2 regions of the Roseateles sp. DB2 genome follow, and region 2 is predicted to be linked to the other one. Evidence: predicted binding sites of a transcription regulator. Region 2 holds the regulator's gene; the other holds the start of a gene.
The links. The regulator FNR, encoded in region 2, switches genes on or off when oxygen is low (the NO sensors DNR and NnrR bind a similar motif). The targets are predictions, from matches to a motif close to TTGATNNNNATCAA.
Positions count from the first base shown of each region.

Region 1: the regulator FNR is predicted to act here: its motif matches at 13,260-13,273, upstream of ACS5PK_RS07410 (DUF2189 domain-containing protein).

Region 1 covers NZ_JBPZGY010000003.1:511,972-527,142, forward strand. The annotation lists gene modA (molybdate ABC transporter substrate-binding protein) at 1-562, shown strand, start outside; gene ACS5PK_RS07365 (glycoside hydrolase family 15 protein) at 608-2,425, opposite strand; gene ACS5PK_RS07370 (alpha,alpha-trehalose-phosphate synthase (UDP-forming)) at 2,551-4,911, shown strand; gene otsB (trehalose-phosphatase) at 4,921-5,697, shown strand; gene ACS5PK_RS07380 (hypothetical protein) at 6,158-8,587, shown strand; tRNA gene ACS5PK_RS07385 (tRNA-Ala) at 9,272-9,347, opposite strand; gene ACS5PK_RS07390 (alpha/beta hydrolase) at 9,459-10,346, shown strand; gene ACS5PK_RS07395 (PEP-CTERM sorting domain-containing protein) at 10,343-11,038, opposite strand; gene ACS5PK_RS07400 (YitT family protein) at 11,578-12,192, opposite strand; gene ACS5PK_RS07405 (DUF2788 domain-containing protein) at 12,200-12,418, opposite strand; gene ACS5PK_RS07410 (DUF2189 domain-containing protein) at 12,424-13,233, opposite strand; partial or broken gene ACS5PK_RS07415 (heme utilization protein) at 13,379-15,171, opposite strand, start outside.
Region 2 covers NZ_JBPZGY010000001.1:246,609-261,779, reverse strand. The annotation lists gene ACS5PK_RS01080 (UDP-2,3-diacylglucosamine diphosphatase) at 1-806, shown strand, start outside; gene ACS5PK_RS01085 (peptidylprolyl isomerase) at 1-10, shown strand, start outside; gene ACS5PK_RS01075 (zinc-dependent peptidase) at 809-1,627, shown strand; gene ACS5PK_RS01070 (hypothetical protein) at 1,814-2,059, opposite strand; gene ACS5PK_RS01065 (hypothetical protein) at 2,062-2,382, opposite strand; gene ACS5PK_RS01060 (XRE family transcriptional regulator) at 2,501-3,169, shown strand; gene clpA (ATP-dependent Clp protease ATP-binding subunit ClpA) at 3,269-5,602, opposite strand; gene clpS (ATP-dependent Clp protease adapter ClpS) at 5,599-5,967, opposite strand; gene ACS5PK_RS01045 (cold-shock protein) at 6,203-6,427, shown strand; gene icd (NADP-dependent isocitrate dehydrogenase) at 6,776-8,029, opposite strand; gene ACS5PK_RS01035 (urease accessory protein UreH domain-containing protein) at 8,270-8,989, opposite strand; gene hemN (oxygen-independent coproporphyrinogen III oxidase) at 9,084-10,493, opposite strand; gene fnr (fumarate/nitrate reduction transcriptional regulator Fnr) at 10,672-11,409, shown strand; gene ACS5PK_RS01020 (hypothetical protein) at 11,547-11,834, opposite strand; gene ACS5PK_RS01015 (hypothetical protein) at 11,866-12,132, opposite strand; gene ccoG (cytochrome c oxidase accessory protein CcoG) at 12,142-13,605, opposite strand; gene ccoP (cytochrome-c oxidase, cbb3-type subunit III) at 13,633-14,547, opposite strand; gene ACS5PK_RS01000 (cbb3-type cytochrome oxidase subunit 3) at 14,540-14,719, opposite strand; gene ccoO (cytochrome-c oxidase, cbb3-type subunit II) at 14,731-15,171, opposite strand, start outside.

The DNA of each region.
Region 1 (15,171 bases), on a different contig from region 2:
GGCGCAGATCAGCAAGGGCGCCCCCGTGGATCTGTTGGCGTCGGCAGACCAGGAGACCATGGACCGTGCAGAGACGCAGAAGGTGCTGGTCTCTGGCACGCGGCGCAACTTCGCCGGCAATCGTCTCGTGCTGATCGTGCCCAGTACAGGCTCGGTGGTCATCAAAGCCCTGCCGGACCTGCAGCGCGCGGACGTCCAGCGCATGGCGCTGGGCAAGCCCGAGGGCGTGCCTGCGGGTCGCTATGCCAAGTCCGCCTTGGTGGCCGCGCAGCTGTGGCCGGCCGTGGCGACCAAGGCCGTGTATGCCAGCAATGTGCGCCAGGCCCTGGACTATGTGGCCAGGGCCGAGGTGGACGCTGGCTTCGTCTATGCCACCGACGCGGCCATCCAGCAGGACAAAGTCCGGATCGCCGCCGTGGTACCGACGCCAACGCCCATCAGCTACCCCGTTGCGGTGGTGGCCGGCTCTTCCAACGTCGAGACGGCGCGGCGGTTCATCGACTACCTGCTGTCGCCGGCAGGCCAGGCGATCCTGGCCCGATACGGCTTCCAGAAGCCCTGACCTGGCCGACGCAGCAGCAACTCTTGCCCGGGAACTGCCCTGGGCTCAGATGCGGGTGTCCCAGGGAACTGAGAGGCGCACTGCGCTGTGGATGATTCCCACCATGGAATAGGTCTGCGGAAAGTTGCCCCATAGTTCGCCCGTGGCAGGTGCCAGGTCTTCGCTGAGCAGGCCCAGGGGCGTGCGGCGAGCCAGCATGGCCTCGAAGTGCTCGCGGGCCTGTGCGCGCCGGCCGGTACGCGCCAGTGCATCGATGTGCCAGAAGGTGCAGACGTTGAAGGCAGTCTCGGGAAAGCCGAAGTCGTCGCGCCCTTCATAGCGCCGCATGAAATAGCCGTCGCTGAGCGTGGCTTCCAGGGCCTGCACCGTGCTGATGAAGCGTGGGTCCTGCGGGTTCAGAAATCCCACCTCGCCCATCAGCAGCACGCTGGCGTCCAGGTCGGACCCCTCGAAGCTTTCGACAAAGGCCTGGCGCTTGTCGCTCCAGGAACGTGCCAGGATCTTGGCCTGGATGGTGTTGGCGCGCATGCGCCACAGGGCTGCGCGCTCCGGGCTGGCCAGCCGCTGCGCCACATGAGCCAGGCGGTCGCAGGCGGCCCAGCACATCAAGGCTGAGGAGGTGTGGATGCGCGCCCGCGTGCGCAGCTCCCAGATGCCCGCATCGGGTCGTTCGTGCAGCAGCCAGGCCTGCTCGCCCATGGACTCCAGCGCCTCGAAATCCTTGGCGTCAGGCTGCCTGAACAGGCGCAGGTCATGGAAAGCCTGCGCAGCGCCGAGCACGACACTGCCATAGACATCGTGCTGGAAGTGCTCATAGGCCTGGTTACCGATGCGCACGGGCCCCATGCCCCGGTACCCGCAGACACCCTCCACCACGGACTCGGGCAGTTCCGCCTCCAGCCCGATGCCGTACAGAGGCTGGACATGGCCGTCGCGCGCGCTGCGGATGACGTTGTAGAGCCAGTTGAGATAGCCCTCCATGGTGCCCACCTCGGACAGGCTGTTGAGCGCGCGCACCACGAAGAAGGCATCGCGGATCCAGCAGTAGCGGTAGTCCCAGTTGCGACCGCTGTCGGGCGCCTCGGGAATGCTCGTAGTCATGGCGGCCACGATGGCACCGGTCTCCTCGAACTGACAGAGCTTGAGCGTGATGGCGGCCCGGATCACCGCCTCCTGCCATTCCAGCGGCAATGCCAGGCGGTGTGTCCAGTGACGCCAGTAGAGCGAGGTCTGCTCTTCGAAGCTGCGGGCGGTTTCCTCGATGCCGGCATCCAGCGTCTCGTCCGGCCCCAGCAGCAGGCTGACGGGCTTGTGCAGTGAGAACCAGCTCTGGTCCACCAGATAGGTCTGCGGCACATTGCTGGTCAGGCGCAGGACCAGATCGGGCAGGATGTAGCGCAGGTGGTGGCTGCCTCGGGTGAGGGTGGGCGCCGTGAGGCCCCAGTCGCCACGCGGTGTCACGCGAAATCGCACCCGCGGATGCCCGGCCAGCGGGCGGACGCGCCGCACCAGTTGCGCAGGGCGGTAGGGGCGGTCGCGGGTGATGAAGCGCGGTGCGAAGTCCACCACCTCGATGCCCTGGCCCTGCTCATCCCACAGCTCGGTGCGAACGATGGCCGTGCCTGGCTCGTAGTGCTGCGTGGAGCGAGCCAGGTGTTCGATCTCCACGCTGAAGACACCCTCCGAGCCGATGCCGCTCTCTGAGTGCATCAGCGCATCGAATACCGGCGTGCTGTCGAACCGCGGCATGCAGCACCAGACGATGTGCGCTCGCGCATCAACCAGCGCACTGATCTGACCGTTGCCGATGAGTGCCAGGTCCAGTGATGCCGGAGGGGCTTGCAGCGATGGGTGTGCCTGCATGCGGAGACCTCTTGTTGCCGATCGAAACCCATGAAGCGCGTGTCTGCTGCGCAATCTTGGTACAAGAAGGCAGGCATCGCAGCCGGCCCAGCTTCAGTGCTCGGGGCGCATGCCGGGATCCAGGAATGAAGACACTTCGACTTCAGCTGCGCTTCCTGCTTCCGCTTGCGGTCGCGCTGGTGGGGGCGGCCTACATCGCGCTTCCATTGCTTGATCAGGTTACGCTGCGATGGTTTTCGCGGGACCTCAATAGCCGTGGCGCCTTGATGGTCAATGCACTGTCCGATGCCGTGGCCGAAGCACTGCTGGAGCCCCGTGCCGATCGCCTGGCAACCCTTCTTGACCGAGCGGTCCAGGACGAGCGCCTTTTCGCGATCGCGGCTTGCGATGCCAACGGCGTTCTGCTGCACGCGACCCGATCCTTCCCGGATGGCCTCAGCTGCGCCCGCAGCCTGGCGATCGCCAACCGCACGGATCCGCGGCTGAAGCTGGCGGGCGGGGCCGTGCATGTCGGCATTCACGTCGTGACGCGGCCGTCACCGGACCCGACAGGGGCGCCCTGGCTTGGCGCTCCCGGTGCCAGTGATTGGGCAGGCTCGGGCGCGGCCTTGGCCACCGAAGGCCGCGTGCCGTCCGCCATGGAGAAGGTACCGACCAGCCCTGCATCCGAACTCGTCGGTCGGCTGGTAGTGCTGCATGACATGAGCTTCATCGAGAAGCGCAGCCAGGACACCCGACGCTACCTCATAGGCTTCATTGCCAGCCTGGGCTTTGTCATTGCCCTCATCACCGTCAGCGTCGCACAGCTGAGCTGGCGCGGCTGGGTCAAGGGTGCCCGCGCCATCATGCGGGGCGAAGGCCTGGTCAGCCCCTTGCTCCCGCCTCCAGAGCTGGCGCCCTTTGTCGATGAACTGAGGAACAGCTTGCGCGACCTCGAGGATGAGTACCGGCGCATGCAGGGGCCACCGCTCGAATGGACCGGCGAGCATCTGCGCAGTCTGCTCCAGACCCAGTTGCGCGGAGACCAGGTCATTGTGGTGTCCAACCGTGAACCCTATCTCCACGAGCACTGCCCCGAGGGCATTGTCGTGCGCCGGCCCGCCAGCGGCCTGGTGACCGCAGTCGAGCCTGTGATGCGGGCCTGCTCGGGCACCTGGATTGCTCATGGCAGCGGCAGTGCAGACCTTGAGTCCGTGGATGGCAATGACCGTGTCGCTGTGCCGCCTGGCATGGAGGACTACCTGCTTCGTCGCATCTGGCTGACACCCGAGGAAGAACAGGGCTACTACTATGGCTTCGCCAATGAAGGGCTCTGGCCGCTGTGCCATGTGGCGCATGTGCGCCCGGTCTTTCGCGAGTCGGATTGGGAAGCCTACCGGCAGGTGAATCAGCGTTTTGCCGATGCAGTCGTGGCCGAGGCGCGCGGTGAGGATCCCGTGGTCCTGGTACAGGACTACCACTTCGCCCTGCTGCCCGCGATGATCCGTGCCAAGCTGCCGCAGGCCACTGTGCTGACCTTCTGGCACATTCCCTGGCCCAACCCAGAATCCTTTGGCATCTGTCCCTGGCACAAGGAGATTCTGCAGGGCATGCTGGGCAGCACCATTCTGGGCTTCCACACCCGCTTCCATTGCAGGAACTTCATGGAGACGGTGGACCGCTTCCTCGAGGCCCGCATCGAGGCCGAATACTCGACCATCAGTGTCCAGGACAAGGAGACGCTGGTGGAGAGCTACCCCATCTCCATCGAATGGCCCGATGAAGCCCGGACGGCTGCCTGGCCCAGCGTGGCCCAGTGCAGGCAGCGGGTCGTGGACCGCCTGGGCCTGCCTTCGGACCTCTGCCTTGCCGTCGGCGTGGACCGCTTTGACTACACCAAGGGCATCCTGGAGCGGCTCAACGCGGTGGAGCGCCTGCTGGAGAAGGCGCCGCAATGGATAGGCCGCTTTGTCTTCGTGCAGGTGGCCGCGCCCACCCGCTCTTCCCTGGACGAGTACCGCAGCTTCCAGGACCACGTGGAGCGCGTGACTGAACGCATCAATGCACGCTTCGGCAGGCCAGGCTACCGGCCCGTGCACCTGCTCGCGCAGCACCATGAGCCGGATGCGGTGAATGAGTTGTTTCGCGCTGCCGACATCTGCGTGGTGACCAGCCTTCACGACGGCATGAATCTGGTTTGCAAGGAGTTCGTAGCTGCCCGAGACGACCAGCAGGGTGTGCTGGTGCTGAGTCGCTTTGCCGGGGCTGCGCGAGAGATGACCGAAGCCCTGATCGTCAACCCCTACCACGTCGAGGAGACGGCCGACGCCCTGCAGCGTGCCGCGACCATGCCCGCCGCCGAGCAGCGCGAACGCATGGTGAGCCTGCGCAGCACGGTGCGGGAGTTCAACGTCTTTCGCTGGGCGGCACGCATGCTGGCCGACGCCGGACGCTGGCGCCTTCGAGCGCGGGTGGAGGCGCGTGTTCGGCGCCTGGGTCCGCGGTGAGGGGGGGCCATGAAGCCCCACATCTTCAGTCTGCAAGGGGAGCAGGCTCTGGCCATGACTATGGCGCTGCAGCCGCTGCTGGCCTTCGACTTCGACGGCACCCTGGCCCCCATCGTGACGATGCCGGACATGGCTCGCATGCCCTCTGGGGTCGTCAGCCGCCTGCGCCTCCTCTCGCAGCGACTGCCCGTGGCCATCGTGACCGGCCGTGAGCTTGCCGATGTACGCAAGCGATTGGACTTCACCCCAAAGTACATCGTCGGAAGCCACGGGGCCGAGAGCGAGCTGCTGGATGCCTCACCGATGTGGGTGAGTGCCATGGCGTCGGCGCGTGAGTGGCTGCAGCCCTTTCGCACGGAGCTGCAGGACCTCGACGTGCACATCGAGGACAAGCGCAGCTCCATTGCCCTGCACTTCCGCAGGGCACGCGAGCGCGAGCGGGCCCAGCGCAGGCTGGAGGAGATCCTCAAGACGGCGGGTCCAGCCCTGCATGTGTTCGGGGGCAAGCTGGTCTACAACATCGTGGCCGCCCGGGCGCCCGACAAGGCTGACGCCGTTCATGCCGTGATGGCTCGCGAGGGATCTGCCTCGGCTGTCTTCATTGGTGACGACGTCAATGACGAGCCGGTGTTCCAGCGTGCGCCCGCCCACTGGTTGACCATCAAGGTCGGCCGCACCAGTTGGCATTCCAGGGCGCGCTACTACCTGGACAGCCCGAGTGAGATGGCCTTGCTGCTCGACCGCATGCTGGCGCAACTGGCCGCTGCGCCAGCCCCCTCCGGCTAGCGGCGCAAAAGGGGGCGGCAACTCAGTGCTGCCTGCTTGCGCGGCTGTCCGGTGCTACTGCGCGCTGCGCGGCGTGTGTGGCATCCTGTTCTCGTCCATGGGGTGAATCACCTGCCACATTGCGTGGCCACCGCTGTTTGCAGCAATGCTGGCGCGTGGTCCCCCTGGCTGGCGAGGCGTTGTCTCGGAATCCATCGCGATGGAAGCTGAGATCTGCTTGATGGCGTTCATCGAGGCTGGACCTGGGTGCCCGGAAGGCAGCTTGACTTGGCAAGCCTCGCGAATACCTGGCGAACTCAGCTAACGGCTAAACTACGCTCAACGGCTGTCCAGGCGTCACAACGAGCGCAGCGTAAGGGAGGGATTGTGCAGCGACGAACACTTGATGCGCCGCCGAGCCTCCTTATCGCACGGATTGCCTCGGTGCCATACGTCAATCCGGCCGACCAACGTGCCCCCTGTGTCGCTGGACCATCGCTTCCGCGGCCTGTTGGCACTACGGCGCAGCACCTCAAGCACCCCAAATCTACTGTCGCGGCAACTGGGTGCGAGTGCATTGAGCCATCCTGTTCTGCAGGCAGTGTCGGTGTTATCCGCTGCGGGACGCTTTCGACTCCATGCTTCCATCCCTCTTGCTGCTGCCTCCGGCCTGCACAACATGCTTCACACGTTTAATACGGTAGTTATCTCTGGCGTACACAGTGGCCCAGACCCATCACCCGGGTTAGGCATCGCCAAATCAATAAAGCAGGCATACCCGCAACTCCGGCTGATCGCCAAGGATTACTCACTGCGAAGTAGCGGCATCCACGATCCCGTCTTTGACGAGATACAAGTCATGCCCGCATGGTCAGAGATGTCGCTTGATGCGCATCAAAAATACATAGCGGAGCAATTGAGTGGAATGCAGGCCCTCTATATTTCTGGCTTGGACGCCGAAATTGATTGGCTCTCGACGCTTCAGAAATTTCCAGCGAATGTCCTGACTCCAGGTGCGGCAGCGCTCGATCAAATACAGAAGCCAACAATATCGTGCGCGGATGAGCTGGGAATGCAGATACCAGAATTCGTCCCAGCCATGGCGTCGCAAGTCGATCTGCACAGTCTTGCCAGACGATCAGGCTGGCGTGTGTGGGTGAAGGGAAAGTTTCATGAGGCCTACGCCGCGTCAAGTCATAGGGAAATGATTCTACGCCTTGCCCAAATGCAGGAAAGTTGGCCCATCGAGGATATCTTCCTGCAGCGTGGGATACAAGGACTTGAACGTTCATATACCTTTGCGGCCTTCAATGGGGAGCTATTGGGTGTCTCCGAAGTGGAAAAGCGGAGCCAAACATCAGCAGGTAAGACATGGGCGGCGGAAGTCTCAATGCCCTCCCAGGAAATAGTTGAGAGGATTGCAGCATTCGCCCGGCGGACATCATGGACGGGAGGCTGCGAAGTTGAGTTCATCAGAGATCGTCTTGGAAAGGACTGGTTGATTGACGTCAACCCTCGGTTTCCAGCTTACATACATGGTGTAACCATCTGCGGGCTGAATCTGCCGGGGCGCCTGATTGCAGCAGTTGCGCGTGAGGAATATTATGATCCAGTCCCCTTTGGAGGTCAGTTCACCCGAGTTGTTGTTGAGTTGCCCGTCCGCCTCGATTCCCGTATTCCACCGGTCGAAAATTCAGGGGGGGCTGTAGCGGTCACGCAAAAGCACCCGTCCTTTCAGCCTGCGCTTGTTGAAAAGCGCCGAGAGCAACGCGAATCGCCGTTCAGGAAGCCCCGCAGACAAGGCGACAGATCTTGGATGCTCGGAGGGGGGCTTGCTACTGGAGCTCGAATTCGAAACTCAAGTCAGGAATCAATTGATTCCTCTCTCATGGCCTTGGACCAAGCTGTTGGTGCGCTGTCAAATCGAATCAAGGTAACGCCCGCTCTTAGCATCAAGACCGATCCTCAGGGATTTTTGGCTCAAGCCTACTTGTCCAGAGGGTGGTATGCCGAGGCCATTAGTGCAGAAGAGCTGTCTTGGGCACGTCTCCAGGGCTATGGGCCAAGCCAATTAATCGCCAACGGCCCGGTAGCCGCCAGTTTTGTCATTGAAAATGACAAACCGGTGCGCTACGCATTTGCTGACTCAGTCATTTCTTTGTCAAAACTTACCCAATCCGCCGCGCGAAAGTCCGTTGGCATCAGAATCCGTCCAAGCAAGGTTGCGTCAAGATTTGGCATTGACATGGCTGATTATCATGCCTATAGCGCGACATTGGATGCCATTGCAATGCTTGGTGCGAATGGCAGCTTTGCTGCCCATATGCATCTGCCGGCTGATCAGATTGGGCCTGCTCTCTGGATTGACTGTTTTGAAGAACTGATGAATTGGGCGAAGACTATATCTCAGGAGACTGACGTTCCAGTATCAGCTATTGATATCGGAGGCGGCTGGCATTCCGAAGACTTTGTCGACGTCTTTCTGCCTCTTCTGATGGAGCGAGTCGCTCCTTCCGTGATGAAGCTTGGGGCGTCGGTCGAATTAATATTTGAGCCAGGAAAGGCAGTTTCTTCGAATTTGGCTAAATTTGTGGCAAACGTTATTGAGGTGCGCGACAACGCGGGTCTTGATTCTATGGATGTGCTGGTTGACTGTTCAATAGCGGATCTTCCAATGACCCAGTACTACGCCCATAGAATTGAACATTATCGCGGAGCAGAGCTGGTCGGCGTGCTTTCGGGTGGCAAAAGCCGGGTTCTTGGTTCTATTTGTATGGAGACTGACATTTTGGCCGCTGGTATTTCTTTTCCTGCATTCCCGGAGCGGGGCGACAAGCTAGTCTTCCATGGTGCTGGAGCATATAACTCCAGTATGGCTTGGCCATTCGCGAAGGGTGAAACCCGTGATTGATCAACGTGACCTTGCCAGGATAACTTCATACTTGTCTGAGCCTTCAAGTATTTCCCATCATCGAGCGGATTGCTGCAATAGAGCGTCGCGATGGCTATTTGCCCTTGATCGCGCTAATTCCTTCAGTTCCGGCAGCTTTGATCCTCCGCTATGGTTGCGGCGTCAATATGGATGGGCGCCGCATAGCTGGCCGATATATTGGTGCCAACTTCCACTTGTAGATGACCTTGACTGCGGCTCACTGGCAGCCCTAGCGACGGAGTTGTTTCGCGCCCGGGGTCAAACCGCACTGCCGGTGCAACTCGCCCTCCAATATCCACAGGAGGCGATCGCTGTATGGCGGAACACATGGGAGTCATCCTTGGGGCACGCAGCCTGGATCGGCGATAAGGTCTGTTACCACGAGGCTTGTGCGCTGCCGGCTCAGGGGGAGTTAAAGATATGGGACCCTACTGAGAGCAAGTGGCTGACTTCCCCGGCAGGCGCGCCGCAGCGATATGGCCAGCTGATTGCGATGCGGGTCTTCGGCGACAAATCAGCGGGCCCGCTGACATTTGCAGGTCGAGTGATTGAGCCGGGACAATGGACGAACCTTTTCTAAGCAGAGACCTGCTGTATTGGCCCTGCAAATCCTGCTCAGGTCATGCCGCTAGTGCAAAGGCTTCAGCAGGTGTTCTCATCATGTGGTGGAGAGGAGGAGGATCGAACTCCCGACCTTCGCATTGCGAACGCGACGCTCTCCCAGCTGAGCTACCCCCCCACGACGCGAAAAGTATAGCCATCCCATATGACACCTGCGAGTCGATATGGGAACTGAGCGAAACTGCGGGCTACCGCCACCGAGCCTGGGGCCGAGCGCCCGGGAGCCGTCATGTCCGAACTCAGCGCCCATAGCGCGCATAGCGCCGAATGGCTCGAAGCCCAGTACAACAACCGCCGCCGGGTTCCGGATGCCGAGGCCATCCTGCGGCGCTGGTCCGAAGCCTCCGTCCTTGTGCGGGAGCAGGCCCGCTGTCAGCTGGACCTGCCTTATGGCGCAGGATCGCGGCAGCGCCTTGATGTGTTCAGCGACAGCGTGTCCAAGGCACCCGTGCTGGTTTTCATCCACGGCGGCTACTGGCGGGCGCTGAGCAAGGAGGACGTGTCCTTCATCGCCCCCGGCTTCACCAGCGAAGGGGCAGTGGTCGTTATTCCGGGCTACGACCTCTGTCCGTCAGTCAGCATGGAGCGCATCCCCCTGCAACTGGCCGAAGCCCTGGCCTGGGTCTGGCGCCATATCGCTGACTACGGCGGCGATCCCAACCAGATCGTGCTGGCAGGTCACTCAGCAGGGGGTCATCTGGCTGCGCTCCTGAGCTGTTTTGACTGGAAAAGCCTGGCGCCGGACTTGCCGCGGCAACTGGTCAAGGGGGCGCTGTCCATCTCCGGGGTGCACGACCTGAGTCCGCTGGTGCACACGCCCTTTCTTCAGCCGGACCTCCGCCTGGATGAGGAGAGTGCCCATCGGCTGAGCCCTGTGCATCACGCACCGCCCGATTCACCGCTGTACACCGTGGTGGGGGGCGCGGAAAGCGACGAGTTCAAGCGCCAGTGCCGGCTGATCCAGCAGGCGTGGGGCACGCAGGCCGTGCCCCTGCTTGAGGAAGTGCCTGGCTACAACCACTTCGACCTGCTCTATGACCTTGTGGCGCCTGAGGGGCTGACGCATGCCATGGCTCGCAAACTGCTGGAGCTGCGCTGGTACAGCCCGCTACTCTAGGCTTGCTTGGATTCTGCCGCTCCGGACTCGTCGGCATTTTGTCCATGACCGTGGAGCTTCTTCTTTGCCCGCCCGATGAGCTGGCCACCGACCAGCAGGAGGGCCAGCAGGACCAATGCCAGGGAGCCGGGCTCCGGTACCTGCGTGATGACGACCTGGGGATCCACGTCCGTCGAGTCTGTCTGCCGGGTGTTCCACACGTCCCAGTCATACCATTTCACGTGATAGGTCCGGGAATGGGGCGCGCCGTCGTCAAAGAAGTCTGCATAGGCTGGTGGATGGCCCCGTGGGCCCGGCGTGGAGACGTGGGCTTGGCTGTTCGTGAATCCGCCCGCATCCAGCCACAGAGAGAAGAAGTGCTCCAGCGGCCAGTCGTCCAGGGACCAGACTTTTGTGTGCGATTCGACTTCCAGTTGGAAGTCCAGCAGGGGTGTCGTCCAGGGCGTGCTGCCTAGAACCAAGGGCCGGCCTGCATCATCGAAGACAAAGGTTTCGAGATAGTGCTTGCCCGATAGGCTGCCAGTGTCAAAGACGCCACTCACGGTGTAGCGCACGAGGCCGGCCTGTGCGGATTGAGAAAGGCCCAAGGACAGCAGGACAGCGACCAGGGCGGAAAACAGGAGCGCCCGGCTGCTCCGCCACCTTCCGGGTATTCCGCCCCGTAGGCGGAACAGGATGCTGAGGCGATTCATGGTGTGACCTTCACAGGATGAGCTGATGAAGCCCCGGAGCCTTCCATGCGCTGACCGGACCTCGAGGGACCGGCCGCCCTGACGCCTGCATGCTGCGAAGGTGCGCATCAACCTGGGGCACGATGAGATTCCACGGATGTCAGTCAGGGCGCAGGCACCTGTCAGCAAGGGCCTCCAAGGTGCCGGTGTTGGAGATCGATTCGTTTCCTCGGAAAGCAGAGGAAACTCCTCGGCCAGAGCGTCGAATCCCTCAAGCAGGAAGCAGGAAGCAGGGCCTGGAGGCTTGCTCGCTGCCTTGCGCCTGCATGCGGAATGCGCGACGGCCTCAGGGCAAATGGGATTCCAGGCCGCAGGCGCGGCGGTCTGGGCGCAACTGGCCGACAGGGTTTGCTGTCCCGAGGGGCGGCAGTCCGGGAGGCTCCTGCCTTGTACGCATTGCAGTCAATGCTGCAGTCTTTCTTGCAAGCTGCAGTGCCCTTGGGTGTGATACCCAGGATGGCCGGCCCTGTCCTGTCGAGGATCCAGCCAGCCGCTCGCGCTCACACCGCCATGTAGCGCCCAGGCCGGTGATTGATGGCCAGCGCCGCATTCATCGCCGCCATGCCTACCAGGGAATAGCCGATGCGCTCCGGGCTCACGACAGCCATCGAGAGGAGCAGGATGCTCGCATCCAGTGCCGCCTGCATATAGCCTGCACGCCAGCCGCGGCTGTCTTGCAGGTACAGCACGAGGATGTTGAGGCCGCCCAGGCTGGCACGGTGGCGGAACAGGATCAGCATGCCTGCCCCAATCATCAGCCCACCGGCAATCGCCGCAAACCAGGTGTTGATCTGGGAGAACTGCACCAGGCGCGGCAGGGCCTCGGAGAGCGTGGACATGAGCGTCACCGCCGCCACCGTCTTGAGCGTGAAGGCCAAGCCCATGCGCCGGTAGGCCAACCAGTAGAAGGGCAGGTTGATGCAGAAGAACAGCAAGCCGAAGGGCCAGCCGCTGGTGTAGTGCAGCAGGAAGGCGATGCCCACGGTGCCCCCCGTCAGCATGCCCACCTGCTTGAACAGCGCGACGCCGAGTGCGACGAAGAGCGTGCCCGTCAACAGGGCCTGCGCGTCGTCGAACAGAGTGTGTCGGAAACTCTTGGTGCTGATCACGCCCATGCGCGCCTCATTCGCCGACGCCGGCCAGGAAGAACTTGATCAGGCCCTTGGCAGCAAAACCCACCAGTCCGAAGCCCAGGCCGAGCAGCAGGATGAAGGTGCCGAACTTGCCAGCCTTGGACTCGCGCGCCAGCTGCAGGATGATGAAGACCATGTACAGCATGAAGGCGGTGACGCCCACGCTGAGCCCGAACTGGGCGATCTGTTCCTCGGTATAGCCAAACATCTCTTCTAATCGTTGCGGGTCAGGCCCGAGGTATCGACGAGGTCACGGTAGGCATGCCAGCTGGCATGCCCCAGCCAGGGCAGTACCACAATGAACCCCAGCATCAGCGTGGCCATGCCAAGCAGGGTCAGGCTCATGACAAGGACAGCCCACAGCGCCACCGGTGCCGGGTACTCCATCACCACGCGCCAGCTCGTGAAGACCGCGCCCAGCACGCCGATCTGGCGGTCCAGCAGCAGCGGCACCGCGATGACCGTGGAGGCGAAGACCGGGGCCGCCAGCAGGGCGCCCAGCGCCAGCCAGATCTCGAAGAGGTGGCTTTGCTCGTTCAGCACCACGTGGCGCAGGAAATCCAGGGGCTTCAGGATGGGAACGCCCGCGAAGCCGGTGATCAGCGAGGCTGAGGTCATGACCCAGCCCGTGCCTGCGAAGGCCAGCAGCACGCCGAATACCACCAGCCGTCCATCGTGAGGCCGCCAGGCATTCAGGACGGTGTGCAGCCCGGGTTGCCGATTCAGCTCGATGTCCCGGCTGATGGCATACAGCCCGGTGGCCAGGATGGGCGCCACCAGCAGGAAACCGCTGAAGGCCCCTGCGAGCAGCCAGAAGCGGTCCCGGCCGAGCAGGAAGATCAGCGCGCCCAGCAGGGCGAGCACCAGGCCGTGCAGTAGCGAGGGGCCGGGGCAGCGCGTCATGTCCGCCCAGCCGCGGGCCAGCCAGCCCAGGGGGCGCAGCGGCGGCACGGGCTTGACGCCGAATCGGCGCGACTCCTGCAGGGCTTTCTCGGTGTACTTGTTGGGCATCAGGATGTTCATGCTGCCATGCTCGGCCCAGGCGGGGCTTGATGGGCATCAAGACTAACCCTGATGGCCATCTGTGCCGTCTTCGGTCTGCAGGGCCTGTCCATGAAAAAGCCGCCCCGGCCTGAGGCGGGGGCGGCTTTTGCTGAGGGCTTCGGCCTCAGATCAGCGGCACGATGCGGTTCAGCTCGTCGTCCTCGCCAGGCGCCTTGCGCATCGGCACCAACTGGTGGTGCAGCACGCCATGGCTGCCCGGCTGGGTGACGCCATCTCCGAGCAGGTGGCCTGCAGGACCGGCCAGAACGTCGCCCAGGCTCAACTTGGGCTCGCCTCCGGACTTGCCGTGCTCATGCGTGGCTGTCTGCGCCTCGCCCGTGCCGGCGTCGCCACTGCCGGCCTGGCCGGTGTCCTTGGCGAACCAGACGTCGGCCATGTCATGCGTCTTGCCGTCGCTGGTCGTGTAGCCGGAGACCAAACCCACCAGATTGCCGTTGTTCATCGCCGTGCTGGTCTGCGCCTGCAGGTCCAGCGAGGTGATGCCCAGGTCCGCGATGGATTTCAGCTCGCCCGCATCAGACTTGCCGTCGTGATTGGCGTCCACCCAGATCTTGAGCTGGCCGAACTGGGCGTCGGTAGACGTCAGCTTGCCGTCGTGGTTGCTGTCCATCGCGGCCATGGCCTGGTAGCCGTTGACCGCGCGGCTGCCGTCCGCCATCACGGTGCCGCTGCCGAACAGCTCCTTGCCGTCGTTGATCTGGCCGTCGCCGTTGCGGTCCATGACCAGCAGGCCGTCATTGCCGCCCACCCAGCCCCACTTCTGGACGTTGCCCGTGCCGTTCAAGTCGAAGTTCACGCCCTGGGCGGCAGCCGTCGTCGAGACGCCGTTGCCGTCCAGGTCCAGCACGATGGGCGAGGTCAGCCACAGCGCGTCAAGCTGCGAGCCCGTCATCGCGTGGATGGCCTCGGTGGTCAGCGCGCTGAACTGGGTCATGTTCAGCTTGGCGATGTCCTCCGACTCCAGGCCCAGCACCTGCTCCGTCGTCAGGCTGTGGATCTGTTCTGTGGTCAGGCCAGCAATCTGCGAAGTGGTCAGCGCCTTGATGTCATCGCTGGCGAACTGCGCGAACTGTTCCGTCGTCAGTGTATGGATCTGCGCAGAGCTGAAGGCCGCGATCTGCGTCGTGCTCAGCGCGTTGATGTCATCGCTGCTGAAGGTGCCGAGCTGGTCGGTGGTGAGCGCCAGCACCTGGGAGGTGGTCAGCGCTGCGATGTGCTCGGTCCCGAGGGCCGAGAACTGCTCCGTCGAGAGCGCATGCAGGGCAGAGGTCGACAGCAGCTTGATGTCATCGCTGCTGAAGGCGACCATGTCGGCGCTGTCGATGCCCTTCACCTGTGCCGAGGTCAGCAGGCCGATCTGCGTGCTGGTAAAGGCGTCGATCTGATCCGAGCCGAAGGCGGCCATATCGTCCGATTGCAGGGCGCGGAAGGCTGAGGTGCTCAGGGCGCGAATGTCATCCGACGAGAACGTCACGATCTGCTCGGAACTCATCACGCCAACCTGTGCAGCGCTCAGTGCGGCCACCTGGTCCGAGGCCAAGGCCTGGACGTCAGCGGTCTCCCACTTGCTGAGCTGAGTGGTCGTCAGCGCTGCGATCTGCACCACTCCCAGCGTCGGTACCTGATCACTGGTCAGGGCGTTCAGCTGGTCACTGCTCAAGGCGCGGACCGCGAAGGCATTCAGGGCTCGCAGGTCGTCCGTCTGCATCGCCGCGATCATGCCCACGCTGATGCCTGGCACTTGGACCGAAGTCAGGGCCGCCATCTGGGCAGTACCCATGGCATTGAAGTCGTCCGAGCCCATCGCATTGATCTGGGCCGAACTCAGCGCCGCCACCTGGGTAGCCGTCAGTGCGGCCACCTGGTCGGAGGTCAGCGCCACGAACTGATCCGTCG
Region 2 (15,171 bases):
CCAGGGCTGACACCCTGCCCTGCCTGGATGTACTGCCAGGCGAGTGGATCGCACCGCCCCAGTGGCGGGCGATCGACCTCATCTCGGACCTGCACCTGGCCGAGACCACCCCAGGCACGCGCGCGGCGCTGGCTCACTACCTGAGCCACACGCCGGCCGATGCCATCTTTCTGCTGGGCGACATCTTCGAGGTCTGGATCGGTGACGACGCCCGCCACCAGGCCTTCGAATCCGGCCTGCTCGCGATGTTCGCGCAGGCCGCTGCTCGCATCCCCCTCTTCTTCATCGCGGGCAATCGCGACTTCCTGCTGGGCGATGCCATGGCCCATGAAGCCGGACTCACGCGCCTGTCCGACCCCTGCGCACTTCAGGCCTTTGGCCAGCGCTACCTGCTCAGCCACGGCGACGCCTGGTGCCTGGAAGACCGGGACTACCAAGCCTTCCGCGCCCTGGTCCGCAGTGCCGCCTGGCAGCAGGCCTTCCTGGACAAGCCACTGAAGGAGCGGCGGAACATCGCGCGGGGCCTGCGCGAGCGGAGCATGGCGCAGAAGGCAGGCCAGGCACATCGACCCGAACTCTGGGCAGACCTTGACGCCGGCACTGTCCGCGACGCCCTGCGAGCACAGGCCTGCACCACCTTGATCCACGGCCATACCCACCGCCCAGCCTGCCATGCGCTTGGAGACGACCTGAGCCGTGAAGTCCTGAGCGACTGGGACTTGGAGGCGCATTCGCCTCGCGCCGAAGTGCTGCGGCTGGGCCCGCAAGGTCTGCTGCGGCTGAGCCTACCCTCAGCGACGGCCTGAGCATGCTGCGCCGATTGCTGCATGCCTGGCAGGGCCGACGCGAGCGCAGCCAGCTGACGCGGCATGCCGTTCCCGATGCCCTGTGGGAACTCACACTGGCACGCTACCCCTTCATCGCCCGACGCAGCGCTGCCGACCGGGCCACCTTGCGGCGATTGTGCTCACTGTTCCTGGCCCGCAAGGAGTTCCATGGCGCAGGCGGCTTCCAGGTGACGGACGAGGTGGCGGTGGCCGTCGCCGCCCAGGCATGCCTGCCCGTGCTGACACTGGGCCTGGAAGCCTATGACGGCTTCGTGGGCATCGTGATGCACGAGTCCCAAGTCGTAGCGCCGCGCGAGTTCATGGACGAGGATGGCGTTGTCCACGAGTACGAGGAAGAGCTGGCCGGCGAAGCCATGGAAGGCGGCCCCTTGATGCTGGCTTGGAGCGAGCTCCAGGCCGATCCCGCGCTGGGCGCTGGGCCGGTCTACAACGTGGTGATCCATGAGTTTGCCCATGTGCTGGACATGTCCAACGGCGCCTCCGACGGCATCCCTGCCCTGCCATCAGCCCAAGCGGTGCAGGCATGGATCGACATCATCGACCCAGCCTGGGCGCAGTTCTGCGAATGCGTGGATGCAGGCGAGGACACATTGATCGACCCATATGGCGCCGAGTCCGTGGAGGAGTTCTTTGCCGTGGCCACCGAGGCCTTCTTCGTGGAGCCCGCACAGATGCTCCGCCTGCACCCGGCCCTGTACAAGCTGTTTGCTGAGTTCTACCAACAGGATCCCGCAGCCGGCGACACGCAGCACCCTGACACCGATCGTGCACAAGCGTGACGCCCGCGCACCTCAGCGCCCTCGCTCGGGGCCCCGCCCTGAACCAGGATGGGGGTACGCGCACTGGCCCTGAGCCCCCCGCCCCATTGAGCGCCCCCTCTTCGACAGGCACAGGCGCGCACCCCCATCCCGGCCAAGTCCAGGGAAGCCCATGGCCCACGGGGCGCACCGCCCCCAGGCCCGTGACTAGTCAATGGCATCCGACGTACAGACCAGCAGGCGTGCCAACACAAAAGCCAGTTCGTCGGCTGACAACGCCTTCACGACTTCCTGCGCCGTCTCCAGGGCCTGTGCGATGTTGTGATCCCCCGCCAAGGCCAGCCGCAGCCGCTGGAACACATCGACAGGCAGCGCGTCATAAGCAAAGGCCACGCGCAGAATCTGGCGATCAATGCGCGGCGGGGCGTCAGCAGGCATAGGGCCGGGTGCCATGGTCAGGATTCCTGCTTCAGGCCCAGCGCCAGGGCCACGCGATGGCCCTCGCCGTACAGACCCTTGTTCACACCACGGATGACCTCCGACACCGTGCGGTATTTAAAGCCGTGCATGCGGGCAAACTCCCTTAAGGTGAGCCCCTGCATCTGAAGCGTGCGCTTGGCGGCTGCAGGCGATGCCTGGGCGGGCAGATACCGCTTTCCACCTTCCAAACCCAGGCCATCCATTTGTGGGTCGTTCATGATGGCCAATGAAAGCTTATTGAATTGGTACCCATGATATTTCAACAAAGAAAAATCATAGAGCAAAAGCCGCGGCATTTGTTTCCATCTGTGAGATTTATCTAAAGCTCATCCCCTCGATTGAGGAAACCATGAAGGCTAGCAATCCTCGTTTGTTGATGAGACACTAGCGAAAAATATTCACGGTCAATTCACAGTGCAAAACAAAGACGAGGCACCGAATTCCACGGATGTTGGCATTGGCGAACGGCTACGGGCCGAACGCCAACGGCTAGGCTATGCGCAGGCCGACTTCGGCGCGGCGGTAGGCGTCAGCAAGACCACGCAGTTCAATTACGAGGCAGGCGACCGCACGCCGGACGCCCGCTATCTGCGCAAGGCGGCCACCCTTGGACTCGATCTGCTTCATGTGGTGACAGGCAGCAAGGAGGGCAGCGGCATCGACCGTCATGTCCGGATCCCACCCCTGCAGAGCCATGACAGTGCCGGCAACCCCTTGCTCAACGAGGATGCCGCGGCCTATGACACCGGCGGCCTGTGCTTCCCCAAGGAATGGCTTGCAGCGCGCAACCTCTGCCCCGCCAAGCTGACGGTGGTCAGGGTGCGCGGCTCCTCGATGGAGCGCGTACTCTTTGACGGCGACCAGGTACTGGTCGACCAGCAGGACCTCAAGCCGCGCAGTGGCTTCGTCTATGTGCTGCGCCAAGGCGAGGAACTGCTGGTGAAGTACTGCCAGATGCTGCCCGGCGGCATCCTGCGCGTGACCAGCGCCAACCCGTCCTTTTCAGCCTACGACATCGACCTGGCCAACACACCGGACGTAGAGATCATCGGGCGTGTGGTCGTCTCCTTGCACGAATGGTGAGTGCACCATGGCAGCCTGCTGACGCCCTCTCACCACGAGGCCCCAAAGAAAACGCGCCCTCAAGGGCGCGTTTTTCATGCAGATATGTCCCAGGAGGCATCAACCCGCTGTGGCCGCCTCAGCCTTGGGGGGCTTGCTGTCCGACTTCTTGCCGCTGGCCTGGATGTCCAGCTGCACCTCCCCGGCGGCGTCCACATCCACCGTCAGACGCCCCCCGTCGACCAGGCGGCCGAAGAGCAGTTCGTCGGCCAGCGCGCGCCGGATGGTGTCCTGGATCAGGCGCTGCATGGGTCGCGCGCCCATCAGCGGGTCGAAGCCCTTCTTGGCCAGTTGCTTGCGCAGCGCGTCGGTGAACGCCACCTCCACCTTCTTCTCGGCCAGCTGGCTTTCCAACTGAAGCAGGAACTTGTCCACCACACGCAGGATGATTTCCTCGTCCAGCGCCCGGAAGGACACGATGGCATCCAGGCGGTTGCGGAACTCGGGCGTAAACAGGCGCTTGATGTCGGCCATCTCATCGCCCTGCTGGCGCTGGGTGGTGAAGCCGATGGTGGACTTGTTCATGATCTCGGCCCCCGCATTCGTCGTCATGATGATGATGACGTTGCGGAAATCGGCCTTACGCCCGTTGTTGTCCGTCAGCGAGCCATGGTCCATGACCTGCAACAGCACGTTGAAGACATCCGGATGGGCCTTCTCGATCTCGTCCAGCAGCAGCACGCTATGCGGTTTCTTGGTGATGGCCTCGGTCAGCAGCCCCCCCTGGTCAAAGCCGACATAGCCCGGGGGCGCGCCGATCAGACGACTCACGGCATGGCGCTCCATGTACTCGGACATGTCGAAGCGGATCAGCTCGATGCCCAGGATATAGGCCAATTGCTTAGCCACCTCAGTCTTGCCCACGCCGGTAGGGCCAGAGAACAGGAAGCTGCCGATGGGCTTGTCAGGCTTGCCAAGGCCCGAGCGCGCCATCTTGATGGCAGCTGCCAGGGCATCGATGGCCGGGTCCTGGCCGAAGACCACGCTCTTGAGGTCGCGATCCAGACTCTTGAGCTTGCCACGGTCGTCGCTGGATACGCTGGCCGGCGGAATGCGCGCGATCTTTGCAACGATGTCCTCGACCTCAGCTCGCGTGATGGTCTTCTTCTGCTTGCTCTTGGGCAGGATGCGTTGCGCAGCGCCAGCCTCGTCGATCACGTCGATGGCCTTGTCCGGCAGGTGTCGGTCATTGATGTACTTGGCCGACAACTCCGCTGCCGCCTGCAGAGCCCCCAGGGCGTACTTCACGCTGTGGTGCTCCTCAAAACGCGACTTCAAGCCCTTGAGGATCTCGATGGTCTGCTCCACCGAAGGTTCGGCCACGTCCACTTTTTGGAAGCGGCGGGACAATGCAGCGTCCTTCTCGAAGATGCCCCGGTACTCGCTGAAGGTGGTGGCGCCGATGCACTTCATGGCGCCGGAACTCAGGGCCGGCTTGAGCAGATTGCTGGCGTCCAGCGTGCCGCCGGAGGCAGCACCGGCACCAATCAAGGTGTGGATCTCGTCGATGAAGAGGATGGCGTTAGGCTGGTCCTTGAGCTGCTTGAGCACGGCCTTCAGCCGCTGCTCGAAGTCGCCACGGTATTTGGTGCCAGCCAGCAGCGCGCCCATGTCCAGGGCATAGACCTGGGCCTCAGCCAGCACGTCAGGCACGTCGCCCTCGGTGATGCGCCAGGCCAGGCCCTCGGCGATGGCCGTCTTGCCCACACCAGCCTCGCCCACGAGCAGCGGGTTGTTCTTGCGGCGGCGGCACAGCACCTGCACCACACGCTCCACCTCGGCTTCGCGACCGATCAGCGGGTCGATCTTGCCGTCCTTGGCCTGCTGGTTGAGGTTCTGGGTGAACTGTTCCAGCGGCGAGCCCTTGCCACCTGCGCCAGCCCCCTCGCCCTCCTCGCGCTCGGCCTCGCTACCGCCGCCCTGGCCATCCTGACCCTTCGGGGGCTCGGGCGGCTCGCTCTTCTTGATGCCATGGGCGATGTAGTTGACCACGTCCAGGCGCGTCACCCCCTGCTGATGCAGGTAGTAGACAGCGTGCGAGTCCTTCTCGCCGAAGATAGCGACCAGCACATTGGCTCCTGTCACTTCCTTCTTGCCGCTGCCGGTGGACTGCACGTGCATGATGGCGCGCTGGATCACGCGCTGAAAGCCCAGCGTGGGCTGGGTGTCCACTTCTTCGGTGCCGCCCACAGTGGGCGTGTTGTCCTTGATGAACTGCGAAAGGCTCTTGCGCAGATCATCGATATTGGCTGAGCAGGCACGCAGCACTTCTGCAGCAGACGGGTTGTCCAGCAGCGCCTGCAGCAAATGCTCGACAGTGATGAATTCGTGACGCTGCTGACGCGCCTCGACGAAGGCCATGTGCAGGCTGACTTCAAGTTCTTGGGCAATCATGCGGCCTCCATAATGCACTGCAAGGGATGGCCGGCACGCCGGGAGGCGGCCAGCACGAGCTCGACCTTGGTCGCTGCCACGTCCTTGGTGAATACACCGCAGACGCCGCGGCCTTCGTGATGGATCTTGAGCATGATCTGGGTGGCCGTATCCAGGTCATGGCGGAAGAATTCCTGCAACACCATCACGACAAACTCCATCGGGGTGAAATCGTCGTTGAGCAGCAGCACCTGGTAGAGGCGCGGCGGCTCCGTCTTCTGGGGAACACGTTCGAGAATGACGGTCCCGTCCGCATCGTCACGGCCCGGCACCGCACCGGGTGGCTGACCCGGCGGAACAGGGGGCTGGTTGGGAAGATCTGGCATGGGCCGATTCTATAGAGAGCCATATGGCCTCACATGGCACTGGCCTGATCATGATTCAAGGACCCTGGCTTGAAAAAGTGATGTGCAGGAGCAGCCCAGCCATATTCGCGCCATATGCCACGCCCGGCTGTGTTTCAGACCCTCAGCACCTCGGGGGAGGCCCCGAATTGACACGCGGGCGACAGAGCTTTGAGAATCCGCCTCGGTGCGATAGACACCGGGATGGAGAAGGAATATGCAACAAGGAACCGTAAAGTGGTTCAACGATGCCAAGGGCTTTGGCTTCATTGAACCTGAACAAGGTGGCGAAGACGTCTTCGCTCATTTCTCGGCGATTCAGATGGAGGGTTTCCGCACCCTCAAGCAGGGCAGCAAGGTCAGCTTCGAGCTTGTTGCTGGCCCCAAGGGCCAACTGGCCCAGAACATCACGCCGATTGGCGGCGAAGCCGCAGCCGGCTGAGTACTTCGCCCGGCTCCTCTGCACAGTCAATGGCCTGACCACCGGCCAGGCCTAAGCCCGGCTTGGGCCCGGCTTGGGCCAGGCAGTTGGCTAGGCAGAGTTGGCTAGGCAGACACCAGGCATTCAGCACCGCAGCAGCGCCGGCCCCTCAGCCGGCAGCTCAGCCGCCCCAAGGACGCCCATGGCGCGCCCCTCATGCAGGGAGCGCGCCATGGGCGTTTGCTCATGCGCAAAAGCCCTCGCGCCCTTCCGCGAGTTTTGTCGCCACCAAGCGTGATCGGTGTACAGGCAGAAAAAAAGGCACCCGAAGGTGCCTTGCTGTGAGAGGCGGCTCAAGCGCCGCCGTCATCACATATTGTCAATCATGACTTGACCAAATCCAGAGCAGGACACCTGCGTGGCGCCATCCAGCAGGCGGGCGAAGTCGTAGGTGACCTTCTTGGACAGGATGGACTTCTCCATCGAGGCAATGATCAGGTCCGCCGCTTCCAGCCAGCCCATGTGGCGCAGCATCATTTCGGCAGACAGGATCTCGGAACCGGGGTTCACATAGTCCTTGCCGGCGTACTTCGGTGCCGTGCCGTGGGTGGCTTCGAACATGGCGACAGAGTCGCTCAGGTTCGCGCCCGGGGCAATGCCGATGCCACCAACCTGCGCAGCCAGGGCGTCAGACACGTAATCGCCGTTCAGGTTCAGGGTGGCAATCACCGAATACTCGGCCGGGCGCAGCAGGATCTGCTGCAGGAAGGCGTCAGCGATGGAGTCCTTGACCACGATGTCCTTGCCGGTCTTCGGGTTCTTGAACTTGCACCACGGGCCACCATCGATCAGCTCGGCGCCGAATTCCTTCTGGGCCAGGGCGTAGGCCCAGTCACGGAAGCCGCCTTCGGTGAACTTCATGATGTTGCCCTTGTGCACGATGGTCACGCTGGGCTTGTCATTGTCGATGGCGTACTGGATGGCCTTGCGCACCAGACGCTCGGTACCCTCCTGAGACACGGGCTTGATGCCGATGCCCGAGGTTTCCGGGAAGCGGATCTTCTTGACGCCGAACTCGTTCTGCAGGAAGGCGATCAGCTTCTTGGCCTTGTCGCTCTGGGCTTCGAACTCGATGCCGGCGTAGATGTCTTCCGAGTTCTCGCGGAAGATGACCATGTCCGTCTTGTGCGGTTCCTTCACGGGGGAAGGCACGCCCTTGAAGTAGCGCACCGGGCGCAGGCAGACGTAGAGATCCAGCTCCTGCCGCAGCGCCACGTTCAGCGAGCGGATGCCGCCACCGACCGGGGTGGTCAGCGGACCCTTGATGGAGACCACGTAGTCCTTCAGGACCTGCAGGGTTTCCTCGGGCAGCCAGACGTCGGGACCGTAGACCTTGGTCGACTTCTCGCCGGCATAGATCTCCATCCAGTGGATCTTCTTCTTGCCACCGTAGGCCTTGGCAACGGCTGCGTCGACGACCTTGATCATCACCGGCGTGATGTCAAACCCCGTGCCGTCGCCCTCGATATAGGGAATGATCGGCTGGTCGGGCACATTCAGGGAGAAGTCGGCGTTGACCGTGATCTTCTGCCCGCCTTCGGGCACCTTGATGTGTTGGTACATGTGTAGTCGTCTCCGCTAGTCGCGAGGTTGGATGCGGCGGGGTGCCGCCATAAAGAAATCGATTCTATGCCAGCAGAGCTTTCACGGGCCTGATACGCCTTGCAGTCTGGCGTTTCAATGCGGTTTCACCCGCAGTCCGGCATGGAGCGTTCCGGGGCGTTCCCATGGGGGTCGGCAGCCCGGCGCCAGATCGGCGCAATACCTGCAGATGAAGCCCGCTGAAGGCATGTTCATGGGTGATCAGGCGCAATAGGCTTGAACCTGCGCCCAGACACCATGCCCCAGCGCCCAGCCCGCACTCAGCACCAGGCCCAGCCCACCCAGGCGGGTGGCCCAGCGCATGCCGCGCCCCTCCTCCACCTGGCCCAGGCCCAGCAGCTTCCACAGAATGGCCGGCCCCAGTGCCAGCCCGAGGCCGGAGCTGATCGCGAAGGCACCCATCACGGCCGCGCCGCCAAGGGCGCCATTGGCCAGGGCGGCCAGCAACAGGGCCGATTGCAGCAGGCCGCAAGGCCATGCCACCCAGCCCAGGCCCGCCAGCAGGGCGCGCCAGCGCGGGCGCTGCGGCGTGCTCAGCGCAGGGCCGCCCGCGGCCAGCGCGGCGAGTGGGATGGCGCCATCGCGACTGCCTTCGCGCCCGAGTGCAGACAGCCAGGCCGGCTGCCGCGCCTTCCAGAGCAGATAGATGCCCAACGCCAGGGCCGCGAGATGCAGCAGCAGCCACAAGGGTCGCAGCAAGGCCACCGTCTGCCCCCAGTGCGCCATCAGCGAGACGCTGGACGCCGCGACCGCACCGGCCACACCATAGCTGAGCAGGCGCCCGAACTGGAAGCCAAAGTGGGCAGCACTGCGCGGCGAGCCTTGGCTCAGCGCAGCGCACGGGGCGCCGCACATTACGGCACAGTGCGGGGTGCCAGCCAGACCCATGAGCAGGGCCGAGCCGACGAGAGCTGCTTCCATAGGCGGCGATGATGCGAAGTGTGGGTGGTGAGCCTCGGTGCCCGAACGCCTTCTGAGCCAGGGCGGCTGGTCACGAATGAGGGGAACGCTCCCCTCAGATGATGCGCGAGAACTGCGCGCGCGTGCGGTCAGCCTGAAGATAGCGGTCAAAAACCATGGCCACCGCCCGCACGAAGTACCAGCCCAGCGGCGTAACCTGGATGGCCTCGGGCTCAAGCACGACCAGCCCCGTCTCCTGCATGGAAGACAGTTGCTCCAGCTCTGCGCGGAAGTACTCACGCACCTTGATCAGGTGGGCCAGCTCGATGGACTCGAACTCCACGCGGCCCTGGCACATCAGCGCCATGATCATGGCCCGGCGCACCAGGTCATCGCGGGTCAGCGCAAGGCCGCGCTGGATGGGCAGTTGCCCCTGGCGGATGGCGTCGTAGTACTCGGGCAGCGTCTTGGCGTTCTGGCTGTACGTGGCACCCACGCGGCCGATGGCTGAGACGCCCAGGCCGATCAGGTCACAGTCCGGCTGCGTGCTGTAGCCCTGGAAGTTGCGATGCAGCCGCCCCTGACGCTTGGCGACTGCCAGCGAGTCGTTGGGCAGCGCGAAGTGGTCCATGCCGATGTAGGAATACCCATGCCCCACGAAGCCGCTGAGGGCAGTGGACAGCATGGTCAGCTTGGAGGCGGCAACCGGCAACTGGCTGGCATCGATGCGTCGCTGCGGCTTGAAGCGCGTGGGCAGGTGGGCATAGCCGTACAGCGCGATGCGATCGGGCCTGAGCGTCGCCACCTGCTGGATGGTGCGTCGGAAGCTCTCCGGCGTCTGCTGGGGCAGGCCATAGATCAGGTCGACATTGGTGGACTCGAAGCCCAGGGCGCGCGCCTGCTGCATCAGGCTCTCGACCATCTCATAGCTCTGCACCCGATGGACGGCCTTCTGCACTTCCGGGTCGAAATCCTGGACGCCAAAGCTCAGGCGATTGAAGCCCAGCTGGCGCAGGTGCTTCAGGCGGGCCTCGGTGACGGTGCGGGGGTCGACCTCGATCGACACCTCGGCGCCAGGCGCCAGCTTGAAGCGCTGCTTGATCGCCTCCATCAGCCCCGTCAGTTCCTCGTCGCTGAGGAAGGTCGGAGAGCCTCCACCGAAATGCAATTGCGATATCGCCTGCGCTCGCCGCAGCTCCGTCACCGTCAGGTCCATTTCCTGGACCAGAACCTCCAGATACTCTGCGGCCCGGTCATGGTGCTTGGTGATGACCTTGTTGCAGGCACAGTAGTAGCAGACGGACTCGCAGAAGGGAATGTGGATGTAGAGGGACAGGGGCGCCCCGCCTCCCACCACCCCGCCGTCAGCCCGTTGGTTCAGGGCCTGCTTGTACTGCTCGACAGAGAAGGCTTCAACGAATCGGTCGGCCGTCGGGTAGGACGTGTAGCGCGGACCGGACACATCGAAGCGGCGCAGCACATCCTCGGTGATGCCCGGCAGGGCGGCAGTGTTGATGGTTTCCATGTCGCCACTGTGCCAAGCCTGCACAAGCACTGATTGACCTGTATCAAGATTGATCAAGGAGCCCGGGTAAACAATGGCTGCAGCCTTGAGGAGCGTCATGTCCTAGCTTTGCCCTGAAGCAGTCGCGGCCATTGACAATCCCTCGCCGCCCCGGCAGTCCCAGCCCATAATGAGCCCTATGAATACCCAGACCCCGATCAAGATCGAGCCCTTCAAGGTCGCCTGCTCCAGCTGCAATCTGCGCGAGTTGTGCCTGCCCGTCGGGCTGTCCGAGTCGGACCTGAACCAGCTAGACAGCCTGGTGGCCACGCGCCGCAATGTATCCCGCGGGGACACCCTGTTCCGCACGGGCGATGCCTTCCAGTCGCTCTACGCCGTCCGTACCGGCTTCTTCAAGACCTGCGTCTCCTCTGAAGATGGCCGAGACCAAGTCACCGGCTTCCAGATGGCCGGCGAGTTGCTGGGTTTGGACGGCATCAGCAATGACCGCCATTCCTGCGATGCAGTGGCCCTGGAAGACAGTCAGGTCTGCGTGATCCCCTATGGCCAGCTCGAGGAGCTCTCCCGTGAGTTCACCGACCTGCAGCACCAGTTCCACAAGATCATGAGCCGCGAGATCGTCCGTGATCATGGCGTGATGCTGCTGCTGGGCTCCATGCGTGCCGAAGAACGCCTGGCCGCCTTCCTGCTGAACCTCACCCAGCGCCTGCAGGCCCGTGGCTTCTCCGCCTCGGCCCTGGTACTGCGCATGACGCGTGAAGAGATCGGCAGCTATCTGGGCCTCAAGCTGGAGACAGTCAGCCGCACCTTCTCCAAGTTCCAGGACGAAGGCCTGCTGGAAGTGAAGCAGCGCCAGATCCGCATCCTGAACCAGGACGGCCTGCAGAAGCTGGTGAACACCGCGCACTGCAGCTAAAGGCGCCCTCCTCCCTGCAAGCATAAAGCCCGCTGCAAGGCGGGCTTTGTGCTTTCTGAGCTACCGCCTCCTGTCAAGTGAGGCAAGCAGCGGCAGATCGGTGGACCTGCGCCTCGGGCAGCGGTCCGGCCGACCGCTCATTGCGGCCAGCGCCTCGGATGCCCCTGCCCAGATTCAGGCGGCAGCGTGGCCAGCAGCATCGTCACCGCCGAGGCCAGGCTGATCAGCAGCCAGAAGGCCAGGAAGCTCAAGGTGTAGACCGCCTCACGGCTCAGTTGCACCGGTGACATGCCAAACCAGCTCAGGTCCATGGGGTCGACCAGGGCGAAGACCAGCGCCTCGGTCACGCCTGCCATCACGAAGGCCGGCCAGAGTATGTGCATGGCCCAGCGCGCGGGGCCCGGTTTCTCACCAATCAGTCCCATCCCGGTCTCCTCCACGATGGACTGCGAGGGCTTACTTGCCGCTCGCTGGGCCGCCGGTGGCGGCATGGTTACGGGCTGCGATGGCCGGAGCAAGGGCGGCGGCTTGCGGGCCGTCCGCGGCGCTGTCCGCAGAGACACGCTGCTGCGTCTCGATCACAGGGTCCGGATGCTTGATTGCCATGCCCAGGGTCACGAAGCTGGCCAGGACCACCGCCGCAGGGCCGCCGACCACCAGCCACATCATGCGTTCGTGCCACCAGGCGCGCGGCGCGGGTGAGGAAGATTGGATGTCAGCCATGTTTCGCTCCTAGCGGGGAACCACAAAGGTGGATTTTTCGACCAGTTGGCTCGGCATTTCGCCAGCCACGGCATCGCGGACGATGCGGAAATGGATCTCGTGGGCACCACCGCCCGCCGATTGTGCCGTCTGCGGCGGCAGACGCAGTGCCACGGACACCCAGCGCGCCTCGGCAGGCCCGACGCTCAGACGCAGGGGCGGCGTCAGCACAAGGCCTTGCAGCCCGTCCGCGGTGATGGTGTAGGACTGCGTCTGCTCCGTGGCATTCATGACCTGCAAGCGGTAGACGTTCTCGATGTAGCCGTCATCCACCAGACGCGCAAGCGAGGCGCGGTCGCGCACGACGTCGACCTTGAAAGGCGTGCGGGTCAGCATGTGCCAGAACAGGGCTACGCAGATCAGGACCAGGATGCCGGAGTAGATGAGCACGCGCGGCCGGAACATGCGGCGGATCAGCTGCGTACGGCTGAGGTGCTCACTGAGGCCGTTCTGTGTGTCATAGCGGACGAGGCCGCGCGGATAGCCCATCTTGTCCATCACGCCATTGCAGACGTCGATGCACGCCGCGCAGCCGATGCATTCGTACTGCAGGCCGTTGCGGATGTCGATGCCCGTCGGGCACACCTGCACGCACAGATTGCAGTCGATGCAGGAGCCCAGGCCAGCGGCCTTGATGTCAATCTTGCGGCCACGCGAGCCGCGTGGCTCGCCGCGCTCGACGTCGTAGCTGATGATCAGCGTGTCCTTGTCGAACATGGCGCTCTGGAAGCGCGCATATGGGCACATGTACTTGCAGACCTGCTCGCGCATGTGGCCGGCAAAGAGGTAGGTCGCGAAGCCGTAGAACAGCACCCAGAACAGTTCCCAGGGCCCCAGGCCCAGGGCTGCCACCTCAGCCCCAAGGACCTTGATGGGGGTGAAGTAGCCGACGAAAGTAAAGCCGGTCCAGACGGCCAGCAGAATCCAGGCCAGTTGCTTGCCGCCCTTGCGGCCAAGCTTGGCCAGGGACCAGGGCGCGGCATCCAGCTTCATGCGGGCTGCGCGGTCACCTTCGAACTTGCGCTCGATCCACATGAAGATCTCGGTGTAGACCGTCTGCGGGCAGGCATAGCCACACCACAGTCGACCGGCGACTGCGGTGAAGAGAAAGAGCGCATATGCCGAGATCAGCAGCAGCGCCGTGAGGTAGATGAAGTCCTGCGGATACAGGACCAGGCCGAAGACGTAGAAGCGACGGGCGCCCAGATCGAACAGGACGGCCTGACGTGCGTTCCACTCCAGCCAGGGCAGCCCATAGAACAGGAGCTGCGTGAACCAGACCAAGGCCCAGCGCCAGCGGATGAACCATCCGCTGACGGCCTTGGGGTAGATCTTCTTCTGAGCCTGGTAGAGCGACACCATCTCACGGGCGGCATCGTCGCCCGCAAGGGCATTGGACGCTGCTGCGGAGGGGGTATCGCTGCTACTGCTCATGGGGATCAATCCTTGTTGCGAAGGAACTTACTTTGCGGCGACGGCGGTGCCCTGCGACAGGCCCCACACATAGGCGCCCAGCACATGGACCTGCTCAGCGCTCAGGCGCGAGGCGTGGGCCGGCATGACGTTGTTCTTGCCGTTGTTGATCATGGCAATGACAGCGTCCTCACCCCAGCCATGCAGCCAGACCTTGTCTGTCAGGTTGGGCGCACCGATGGCCTGGTTGCCCTTGCCATCAGGACCGTGGCAAGCGGCGCAGGCGCCGAACTTGGCCTTGCCCAGTTGGGCAGCGATCGAGTTGTGCGGGCTGCCGGAGAGGCTCAGCACATAGTTCGCCACGTTCTTGACGTCCTCGGGGCCACCGACTGCCGCGGCCATCGGGGGCATCACGCCGTTGCGACCGCCGCTGATGGTCTGCACGATGGTCTCGTGCGCGCCGCCGTACAGCCAATCGTTGTCGGTGAGGTTGGGAAAGCCCTTGGAGCCCTTGGCATCGGAACCATGACAACCGGCGCAGTTGTTGGCGAACAGACGCTCACCAATGGCCATGGCCGACGGATCCTTGGACAGCGCGGCGGCGTCCATGGACTTGTACTTGGCGTACACGCCTTCCAGGGCCGCGCGGGCCTTGGCCTGCTCCGCCTCGTACTGACCAGCACTGGACCACTTGAGGCTGCCCTCGTTGCTGCCCAGGCCCGGGTACATGGCCAGATAGATGCCCGAGAACACCACGGTGATCACGAACAGGCCCATCCACCAGCGCGGCAGCGGGTTGTTCATCTCACGCAGGTCCACGTCCCAGACGTGGCCCGTCGTGTTGTCATCGGCCATCACGCGGCGGCGGCTGGCGATGATCAGCAGGACCAGACACAGCACCAGGCCGAGGATGGTGGCAGCTGCGACGAAGGTCGACCAGCCGCTGGAGAAAAAGTCACTCATTGCGGCCTCCTTGGGAGGAGATTGCGCCGGCGGCCTGATCGTCCATCAGGGGCAGACCGCCCAGCTCGTCAAAGGATTGCTTGTTCCGCTTGGAGAAGGCCCAGGACACGATGCCCAGGAAGATCACCATGGAGAACAGCGTGAAGGCAATGCGGAGGTCATTGACGTCCATGGGGTGCCTCCTTACTTCTTCAGGGCGGTGCCCATCACCTGCAGATAGGCGACGACGGCATCCATCTCGGTCTTGCCCTTGACGTCCTCGCCAGCCTTGGCGATTTCGTCATCGGTGTAGGGCACGCCCACCGTGCGCAGGGCCTTCATCCTGGGCGCCATGTCGGCCGGGTCCACCAGAGCCTTGGTGAGCCAGGGGTAGGCCGGCATATTGGACTCGGGCACCAGGTCGCGCGGGTTGTTCAGGTGGATGCGATGCCATTCATCGCTGTACTTCCCGCCCACGCGGTGCAGATCGGGACCGGTCCGCTTGGAGCCCCACTGGAAGGGGTGGTCGTAGACGAACTCACCCGCCACCGAGTAGTGGCCGTAGCGCAGGGTCTCGGCACGGAAGGGGCGGATCATCTGCGAGTGGCAGTTGTAGCAGCCCTCGCGGATGTAGACGTCCCGGCC